3 regions of the Marinovum sp. PR37 genome follow, and region 3 is predicted to be linked to each of the others. Evidence: riboswitches for the same ligand, from Rfam matches in the RefSeq annotation. Region 3 holds a riboswitch; each other region holds the start of a gene.
What was found. Region 3 has a riboswitch for cobalamin ahead of bluB (5,6-dimethylbenzimidazole synthase). Riboswitches for the same ligand answer to the same signal wherever they lie in the genome.
Positions count from the first base shown of each region.

Region 1: linked by a shared signal. The riboswitch ahead of PVW49_RS05610 (TonB-dependent receptor plug domain-containing protein) and the one ahead of bluB (5,6-dimethylbenzimidazole synthase) in region 3 are both predicted to bind cobalamin.
Region 2: linked by a shared signal. The riboswitch ahead of PVW49_RS23065 (ABC transporter substrate-binding protein) and the one ahead of bluB (5,6-dimethylbenzimidazole synthase) in region 3 are both predicted to bind cobalamin.

Region 1 is NZ_JARAML010000004.1:227,984-231,251, reverse strand. Features, by position in the region: gene PVW49_RS05610 (TonB-dependent receptor plug domain-containing protein) at 1-1,486, opposite strand, end outside; cobalamin riboswitch at 1,602-1,797, opposite strand; gene mraZ (division/cell wall cluster transcriptional repressor MraZ) at 2,642-3,148, shown strand; gene rsmH (16S rRNA (cytosine(1402)-N(4))-methyltransferase RsmH) at 3,152-3,268, shown strand, end outside.
Region 2 is NZ_JARAML010000047.1:9,185-12,452, reverse strand. Features, by position in the region: gene queD (6-carboxytetrahydropterin synthase QueD) at 1-153, shown strand, start outside; gene queE (7-carboxy-7-deazaguanine synthase QueE) at 150-857, shown strand; gene queF (preQ(1) synthase) at 873-1,337, shown strand; cobalamin riboswitch at 1,520-1,734, shown strand; gene PVW49_RS23065 (ABC transporter substrate-binding protein) at 1,790-2,833, shown strand; gene PVW49_RS23060 (FecCD family ABC transporter permease) at 2,869-3,268, shown strand, end outside.
Region 3 is NZ_JARAML010000004.1:49,672-52,939, reverse strand. Features, by position in the region: gene cobS (adenosylcobinamide-GDP ribazoletransferase) at 1-410, shown strand, start outside; gene bluB (5,6-dimethylbenzimidazole synthase) at 416-1,099, opposite strand; cobalamin riboswitch at 1,146-1,327, opposite strand; gene PVW49_RS04790 (LacI family DNA-binding transcriptional regulator) at 1,367-2,428, opposite strand; gene PVW49_RS04785 (hypothetical protein) at 2,583-2,765, shown strand; gene PVW49_RS04780 (TRAP transporter substrate-binding protein) at 2,788-3,268, shown strand, end outside.

The DNA of each region.
Region 1 (3,268 bases), 180 kb from region 3:
CGTAACCGAAGGTGGTGAAAGAATAGTCGATGATGTCCTCGGCTTCGACATGGAAGGCGGTGGCGCGGACAAAGGCGGTCTCGCCGTAGCGCTTCTCGACGCCCAGATCAAAGCTCTTCGAGGTTTCGGGATCGAGATCGGGGTTGCCGGCAAAGCCGTCGTAAAGCTCGTAGCCCGAAGGCGCGCGGAAGCCGGTGGCGGCATTGGCGCGGAAGATCAGGTCATCCATCGGGCGATAGACGGCCGAGAGACGGCCGGTGGTATGGCCGCCAAATTCGGAATGCACGTCATGGCGCAGCGCGGCCGAGAGGTTCCACATCTCGTTCGGTGCCCAGGTCAGTTCGGCAAAGGTGCCGTTGACGGTGGTGTCCTGGCTCTGTCCGTCGACAAAGAGGCCGAAAATCGTGTGGTCCAGCGCCACGGCGGTGTCGAATTCCTCGATCGTGTGATCGGCGCCAAAGGCCAGCCGCGCGGTGGCGCCAAGATCGACGCCGCCCTGGTAGCGGTATTCCATCCGGGTGCCGGTATAGTCGAAGCGGTCGTCGGAGATGCCGCCAAAGCTGGCCGAGGTGCCTGTCAGCGTGCGGTCGATGCGGAACCAGGCGGCCGAGACCGAATGATCCACCGCGCCGGTGACGAAATCAAAGCCGATGCGGGCGCCGTTCTGTTTCTTGACCGTCAGCTCGTCGGGGCTGCCGTCAGATACCACGCCGCCCGAGGCCTCGTCATATTCATAGTCCGAGCGCTCGTCGAAGAACGACAGATGCATCACCAGATCGGGCGAGCCCAGTTCGTAAGAGCCGGCAAAGCTCAGCCGGGTGGCCGAAAAGCCGTCTTCCTCGTCATTGCCGTCGTTTTCGTCGGCGGCGGAAAATCCGTCCGAGCGGGCGTGAGAAAAGGTCAGCGCGCTGTCGTAGCCATCGCCGGCCGTGGTCAGGGTCACGGCGCTGCGCAGGGTTTCGTAGCTGCCGTATTCCGAGGCGATCTGCACGCCGAACCCGTCCTTGTCGGCGGTTTTGGTGGTGATGTTGATCACCCCGCCAAGCGCCTCGGAGCCATAAAGCGCCGATTGCGCGCCGCGCAGGATCTCGATGCGCGAGATGTCCGACGTCATCAGCCCGCCGAAATCAAAGGCCACCTGGGTGCCGCTCGGATCGGATACGTCGATACCATCGACGCGTACCTGGATGTTGTTCTGCCCGACGCCGCGAATCGAGACCCCGGCAGAGGTGCCCAGCGGGCCGGTGGCGCGGATCGTCACGCCGGGCTGGCGGGCGAGAAAATCGATCACTCGGGTCTCGCCGGTGGCCTCCAGGTCGTCCTCGGTGATCACGGCGGCGGAAACCCCGGTCTCGTCGGCGGGTGCCGCCTCGAGCCCGGCCGAAAGGATCAGCACGCCGAGATCATAGGCGTCGTCCTGGGCAAGAGCAGGGGTGGCACAGAGCGCGGAGAGCGCGGCGCTGGTCATCAGGGTGGAGCGGGTCATTTTGTATCCCTCGAAGGCCGGTCGGGCCGATTGACGTTTCGGAGGGAACAGCGCCCACCGTTTCAGTGAAGTCACCGCGACGGGGTTGCCGTTATCCGTGACGCGCCCCGCGTCGGGATAGGGTGAGCTCCTGGCAGGTCTCCTGACTTCGCGGGTCGTTGCATCCGCCGGGCCTTCCCGCGGCCGGTGGCCACAGTGGCAGTTTCCGAAGGTGCTCGCCGCTCACAGTTGCGGGGGCAGTCGCGGCTTTGCACCGCGTTCCCTTTTCACGAACCCCTTGCGAGGCCCGAACCAAGACAGGCTTCGTCTAATTGTGCCGGCTCAGCCTGGCAAGACGGCAATTCGCACGCCCCGTCACGCGGCTTCAGGTGCGGCATGGCGGCCACGCCGGCGCCTTTTTGGGAATCCATGGCCGCAGAGGGCCTGAATGGCCCTGGCGGGCGGGCGCGGCCCCGGCGGGAAATCAGGACCGCGCCGGGAAACCAAGGGACATACGGGAAATCGTGGGATGGATGGGAATTCATGGCACCGGCCCAATCCGGTGCGGCGACAGAATCAAGAATTGGCTCTCGATTCCGTGATTCGTGTGTGAGTCACAGCGCCGGAATTGCCAAAATCCGCAAAAGCAGGCGCGGCGGAATTTGGGGAAACGGGTAAATCACGGCGCTGCCCCGAAAATTCCGGGATTTCGTGGGAAAAAAGCCACAGCGCCTCAATTACTATATATGGTATGAGCAAAAAGCCGCTTCCGCTATAAATTCCAAAAACAGTATCAATTTTACCCCAAGATGTTGTTTTCCACAGGGGGTGTGGACAATATGATGTGGGTCTTTCCCAATTTTGCCTGTTGATTTCCATAATTTCCCATGGCATCCCTTATACCACGATGAGGGACGGAGATAGGGGCAGCAAACGACCCCGCAACCAACTCCGAACAAAAGCAAAAACAGGTTTCATACAGGCATCCGCCTTTCATCGTGAAACAGAGATCCGGCGCGCGGGCGAGCAGACATCCCCCCAGGTGGCGCGCGCAGCTGGACATCCCGCAAGAGCGGGACAGGCGGCGGGTTGATCAGTGGCAGCAGATCAATCCGCCGTTTTTACATCCAAGACATGGGGGGTTTCGCGGGGGCGCGGGCAAAGGACGGCAGGACAGTGAGCCGCAGGTTCAGAGGCGAAAGCCGCCACAAGGTGGATACAAAGGGCAGGGTGTCGATCCCGGCCCTGTTTCGCCGTGTGCTGGAAGCTGCTGATCCGAATTGGAAATCCGGCGAAAACCCCGAGCTCGTGATTGTCTACGGCGATCACCGGCGCAACTACCTCGAATGTTACACGATGGAGGCGATCGACGAGGTCGACGCCAAGATCGATGCCATGCCGCGCGGGTCGATGCAGCGCAAGATGCTGCAACGGCTGTTTCACGGCCAATCCTATCCCACCAACGTCGACGAGACCGGCCGCCTGGTCCTGCCCGCCAAGCTGCGGGACAAGATCGGACTGGAAAAAGAGGCTTTTTTCATCGCCGCAGGTGACACCTTTCAAATCTGGCACCCGGACACCTACGAGAAGGAAGAGCTGGCCAAGACCGAAGAGTGGCTCGACGAGCTGCCCGAGGATTTTGACCCGCTGTCCTTCCTCGATGGACCGGCAGAGGGAGCCTGAGCCATGGCCGCCGCTGCTGTCACACCCCCCGCGGCCCCGCATATCCCCGTTCTGATCCGACCGCTGATCGCGGCGGTCTCGCCGGTGGCGGGCACCTGGATCGACGGCACCTTCGGGGCC
Region 2 (3,268 bases), on a different contig from region 3:
GACCATCGCCATCTGAATGACATTTTCGATGTGCCCTCCACCGCCGAGCACATGGCCCGCCATTTTTACGACTGGTGTGCCGCGCGTTGGCCCGAGACCAGCGCCGTGATGATCAGCGAGACGCCGAAAACCTGGGCAGAGTACCGGCCATGACCCTGCGCATCGCCGAGATATTCGGGCCGACGATCCAGGGCGAGGGCGCATTGATCGGTGAGCCCACGGTTTTTATCCGCGCCGGTGGCTGCGACTACAGGTGCAGCTGGTGCGACAGCCTGCATGCCGTTGAAAGCCGGTATCGCCATACTTGGGCGCCGTTGAGCGACGTGGAAATCTGGGATGAGGTGCTGCGTCTTTCGAACGGTCAGCCGTTGACGGTCTCGATCAGCGGCGGCAATCCCGCGATCCAGGATTTCGCTCCGGTGATCGCGCGGGGACGTGCGGCGGGGTATCGCTTCGCCTGCGAGACACAAGGTTCCTTGGCCAGAGATTGGTTTGCGGAGCTCGACACGCTGGTTTTGTCGCCGAAACCCCCCTCGAGCGGCGAAACGGTGGACTGGGATGCCTTCGATGGCTGTGTCTCCGCCGGCAAGCCGGCGCGGCAGTCGGTGATGAAGATCGTCGTCTTCGACGAGACCGATTACCAATGGGCCAAAGCCGCCCATGCCCGCCACCCGGACCTGCCGCTCTACCTCCAGCCGGGCAACGCCGAGGTCGACCCCGACACGCCGGTCGATCTGCGGGCCCTGTCTGCCCGGCTGGAATGGCTGACCGACAGCGCGATGGCCGACGGCTGGTTCGCCCCCCGCATCCTGCCGCAGCTTCATGTCCTGATCTGGGGCAACAAGCGCGGCGTCTGACCTTAAGGAGCCCCCATGTCCGAAAATATCTACAGCGATCTCAAGCAGCTTGGCGGCGAAACCCGCATTCCCGCCAGCCCGGAAGAGGCTGAACTGGAGCGTGTGCCCAACCCACAGGCCGACCTGGCCTATAATGTGCGCTTCACAGCGCCGGAATTCACCTCGCTCTGCCCGATGACCGGACAGCCGGATTTTGCCCACCTGGTGATCGACTACGTACCCGGCGCCTGGCTGGTGGAATCGAAATCGCTGAAACTGTTCCTGACCTCCTTTCGAAATCATGGTGCGTTTCACGAGGATTGCACGATCTCTATCGCACGCCGCCTGGTCGATTTCCTCGAACCGCAATGGCTGCGGATCGGCGGCTACTGGTATCCGCGCGGCGGCATTCCGATCGACGTGTTCTGGCAGACCGCCCCGCGTCCCGAGGGCCTCTGGCTGCCCGATCAAGGCGTGCCGCCCTATCGCGGCCGGGGTTGAAAAGCAGAGCAAGCGTTTCGGGACTGCCAGGTTGGCAGCCGCTACTCCCCGACAATTGTCAAATGGGGGAGTAGCACGCAAAAAGGCATTCAAAAACTGTGATTTAAAATGGCGCGCCTTTGCAGGCAGGTGATTGAATTCGCCACCGGAATAATCCGGCTTGACAAACCAGGTTGTGAAGAAGAACTTCCGGCGCGAACGGTTCCCAATCGGGATGAAAAGGGAACCCGGTGCCAAGCCTTCTGGCTTGAACTCCGGGACTGCCCCCGCAACTGTAGGCGGCCGTTTCGACCCATTCGCCCGTCGGGCGATGCCACTGTGTCACAGAACAGGCACGGGAAGGCGGGTTGGAACGATGGCCGCGAGTCAGGAGACCTGCCGTTCCGGCCTGCGATGGAGCAGAGCCGAAATTTCAATGCGCACCGGACGGGGTGTCCGGAAAAGGAGCGTCAATGATCCAAATAGCTCGCGGCCGCGGTCGTATCCTCTGTGTGCTTGCAACTGCCATTCTCGCATCAACTGCCTTGCGGGTTCAGGCCCAGGCAACCACCTATCCTCTTGAAATCCGCAACTGCCAGAGGGACTTGATCCTGGATGCAGTTCCGGAGCGCGTGGTGGCGATCGGACAGGGCACAACCGAAATCCTGCTCTCGCTCGGCCTGGCCGACAAGATCGTCGGTAGCGCAATCTGGCTGGCGCCTTTGCCAGAGGAATTGGCCGAGCAGGGCCAAGCCTTGCCGCGGCTGGCGGATAACTCGCCCAGTTTCGAAGCGGTGCTGGACACCCGCCCCGATTTCGTCGCGAGTCAGTGGATCAACGACATCGCTCCCGAACAGGCGCGGGTCGGCACCTTTTCCCAGTTCGGAGATTTCGGCATTGCCACCTATGTGTCGCCGGCCGAATGCGCCAAAAGCGATTTCAGCACCGGCAGCGGTGACGGAGCCCGGTCTCAGGCCTGGTCCATGGACCTACTATCCCGCGAGATTGCTGAGCTTGCCGGCATTTTCGATGTGTCGGGCGCCGGTGCGGCTCTGATCGAACGCAACGCGGCGCGGATCGAAACCGCAAAGGCACATGTACGCGGGCTGCAAGCACGCGACGTTTCGGTTCTCTTCTGGTTTTCCTCACCGCAGACCGAGGGAGAAGCCTATGTGGCCGGCCGTTACGGGGCCCCGGCTTGGATCTCGGATGTCGTCGGGGTTCGCAATGTCATCACCTCGGAAGAAGAATGGCCGCTGGTGGGATGGGAAACAATTTCGGGCCTCGACCCGGATGTAATCGTGCTGGGAAAGATGGATCGGCGCCGTCTGCCGGCCGATGACGTCGCCGCCAAGCGCGCGTTCCTGCAAAGCGATCCTGTGGCCAGTCAGCTGAGCGCAGTGCGCAATGGCCGGTTGATTGAAATGGACGCTCAGTCGATGAACCCGACTCTGCGAGCGGTAGATGGGGTCGAAACGCTTGCCGCCGGCCTACGAGCCTTCGGCCAAGCACGGTGATCGCCGAGGCGCGCCCCGCGCCCAGGTCGCGCAGGATGGCCCTTGGGCCGTTTCTGCTGCTCTCGGCCGTGGCTCTGGTCCTTGCTACGGCGGGGGCCATTTTGCTGGGCGAGATTGCGGTAACGCCCCGTGACGTGACCCGAACGCTGGCCAACCGTATTCTGGGCTTGGATCTGGAAGTCGATCCGATCCGGGAAGGCATCATCTGGCACTATCGTCTCAGCCGTGCCGCCGTTGCGATCTGTGTCGGCGCGGCTCTGGCGGTCTGTGGCACCGTTCTTCAGGCTCTATTGCGCAATCCGCTGGCCGAACCATATTTGCTTGGTATTTCGGCAGGGGCATCGACCGGCGCGGTCACGGTGATTGTTCTGGCGCTCGGCGCGGGGGCGCTGTCCGTCTCCGCAGGTGCCTTTGTGGGCGCGACGGTGGCCATTC
Region 3 (3,268 bases):
ACGGTGTCCTGGCACTGATCCTGATCGTCGCGCTCTGGCTGGCGGCGCTGTCTTCGCTCGGGGCGGCGGCCGGGTTGGCGCCGTTCCTCGTCATCGGCGCGCTCAGCCGGGTGGCCATGATCGGCTTGCAGGAGACCCAGCCCGCCGCGCGTTCCGACGGCATGGGCCGGATGGCGGCCGGGCGCTCCGGCCGGGCGCGGCTGAGCGCCGCCGCCGTGGTGCTGCTGGCCGGTCTGGCGGTGGGCTGGCAGGGGGTGGCGCTGGCCGCGACCTGCGCGGTGGTCGCCGCCGGCACCGGCGTTCTGGCCCGGCGCAAGCTGGGCGGGATCACCGGCGACGTGCTGGGCGCGACGCAGCTTCTGGCCGAGGCGTTCTGCTGGGCGGTTCTGGCCACCTTCTGGCCGGGCTGAGCCGCTCATGCGCCGGCCGGCTCCCAGCGGTCGGTCATGATCAGACTGTCGAGCGGCAGGGTCTGCCGCCAGCCGCGCGCCGCCAGCTCGGGCCGGTCGAAGAGCTCGGAGACATGGCCGAGGCAGAGGTAGGCGACGATCTCGACGTGATCCGGCAGCCCGAGAATGGCGCGCAGATCGTCGGGCCGGAAGATGCTGACCCAGCCCATGCCGATGCCCTCGGCACGGGCGGCAAGCCACATGTTCTGCACCGCGCAGACCGTCGAATAGAGGTCCATGTCGCGATTGTGGGTGCGCCCGAGCACCACCTTGCCGCCCCGGGTGCGGTCGCAGGTCACCGCGATGTTGAGCGGCGCCTTGCGGATGCCCTCGAGCTTCAGCGACCGGTAGGTCGATTGCCGCTCTTCGGGAAACATTTCCGCCGCCTCGTCATTGGCGGCGGCAAAGGCGCTGGCGATGCGGTGTTTCTGCGCCGGGTCGCGGATCAGGATGAAGTTCCAGGGTTGCATGTGCCCGACCGACGGCGCGGCATGACCGGCCTCGAGTATCCGCCGCAGCCGGTCCGGGGCGATCGGATCGGGCAGGAATTCGTCGCGCACATCGCGGCGCGCGGCGATGACGTCATAGAGCGCACGGCGTTCGGCAGAAGAGAAGACGCGCGCCGGAGCGGGCGCGGGGGGGTGCAGCATGGTATGGCCTCCGCATGGCTGACAGCGGCCCGTGGTGTCCAGCCACGGAACCTGGTGTCACCAAGCCGGTCTTCTGGCTTGGGTTCCTCCCCGGCGGACGCCTTCCCGGGCCGCAGGGCCCGGTGGCAAAATGTCCGACAGGTCCCCCTCACAGCGGCGGGCCCGCGCCGGTCTTGCACCGGCTTCCCGATTCTCCCCTCTCGGGGCACCTGGTGGCGCGACTATAGATCGACCGGTCGCAGAGACAAGCGCCGAGAGTGCGGCAGGTCAGGGGGCCCGGTCGGGCGCCGGCCCCAGCGAGTCGCGCAGGATAACCGTCGCCTCGAGCTCGACGCTGGGGCCGGGGTCTTCGCCGGCGCGCATCGCAAACAGAAGACTGGCCGCGCCCTTGCCCATGTTGCGATGGGGCACATGCACGGTGGTCAGCGCCGGGGTCACGATCTCGGCGATCTCGATGTCGTCGAAGCCGGTGATCGACAGATCGCCGGGCACGTCGAGCCCCATCTTGCGGGCCTGGGTCAGGGCGCCGGCCGCCAGCACGTCGTTGCCGCACATCACGGCCGTGGGGCGCGGGGTGGTGTGCATGAGCTGCTCCAGCGCCTGTGCACCATTGGCGATGGAATAGGCCGTCTCGACGACGGCCAGGGTCTCCGGGTCCAATCCGCGCGCCGTCATCGCATCCACCAGCCCCTGCGACCGCTGCCGGGCGCGGTCGTTGTTGCGGCGGTCGGCGGTGATCAGCGCCAGCCTGCGGTGGCCCCGGTCGAGAACCGCGTCGGCCAGGGATTTCATCGCCTTGCGATTGTCGAAGCCGATTGAAACCCGCCCTTCGTCGCCGTCGTAGACCCAGGCGATCACATAGGGCACCTGGCGCTTTTGCAGGAAGCTGTAGCATTTTGGCGGCCGGTCATGGCCGATCAGGAGCAGCGCATCGGCGCCGCGCGCGACAAGGCTGTGAATCTGCTGTTCCTCGAGTTCGGGGCTGTAGGAGGAAGAGGCCACCAGAAGGGTGATGCCCTGTTGCCGCAATGCCTCCTGAAAGGCCTGAAGTCCGCGGGCGAAAATGGCGTTTTCCATCGTCGGGACGATGGCGCCAAAGGTGTTGGTGCGCCGGGCGGCCAGGGCCTGGGCCCCGAAATTCGGCGCGTAGCCCATGGCGCGCACCGCATCGAGCACCTTCTTGCGGGTGGCGTCCGATACCACCGCCGGATTGTTCAGGCAGCGCGAGACCGTTGCCGTCGAAACGCCGGCACGGGCGGCGACATCCTCGAGTTTCGGCGTGTCGCTCCCCTGGCGGCTGTCCTGACGTCGATTCGGCACTTTAACCATCAGTTTTCCCGATTCCGGCCTTTGCGGCACTATAAAAAAACCATCGCTGACAAGCATATAACAGGAAAACACGCGGCTTGTCATGTAAGCGCTTGCATTGAGCGACTGTAAGCGCTTACATTTGTCTTGCCCGAGTCGTGGAAAGGACCTGCCCGTGTTTCTGATCTCAGCAATCACTCTGTTTGCAGTCTTTGTCGCGAACGTGCTCGTCGGCGCTTTGGGAGGCGCACAGTTTCTGGGGGACGTGGGGGAGATGCTGCTGCTGTTTGCGGCCTCGGTGACCTTTGTTCTCGCGATTCTTCGGCGAGAGGCGGCGGAGAAGTCCGACCGCAGCTAACGAACCATTTTGGGAGGAAAACATGGATCGTGACAATCTTGAACGCGCCGCGATGGGGCGCCGCAATTTTCTGAAACTTGCCGGCTCCGGCAGCTTTACCGCGGCGCTGGTGGCCGGTGCCGGTGGCATGCTCTGGTCGAGCGAGGCGGCGGCCCAGACCGCCCGGGAGGAAAAAGAGCGCATGGCCGCCGCCGATCACGTGATGACGCTGGCCACCGCCTATGTGCTGGGCGCGTCGCGCAGCTATCCGATCATGCAGCTCGACCTGAAGGAAAACATCCAGAACGCCACCAACGGCAAGGTCTACGTCAAGCTTGCCCCCGGCGGCCAGCTTGGCGCCGGCGGCGCGCTGGTGCAGGCGGTGCAGACCGGGACGATCCAGTGCGCGCAGCATTCGCTGTCGAATTTCGCGCCCTTCGCCAGCGCCGTCGATCTGATCAACATGCCGTATTTCTGCGGCTCGAACCAGCGGTTCACCAACCTGGTCAATTCCGACGCCTGGA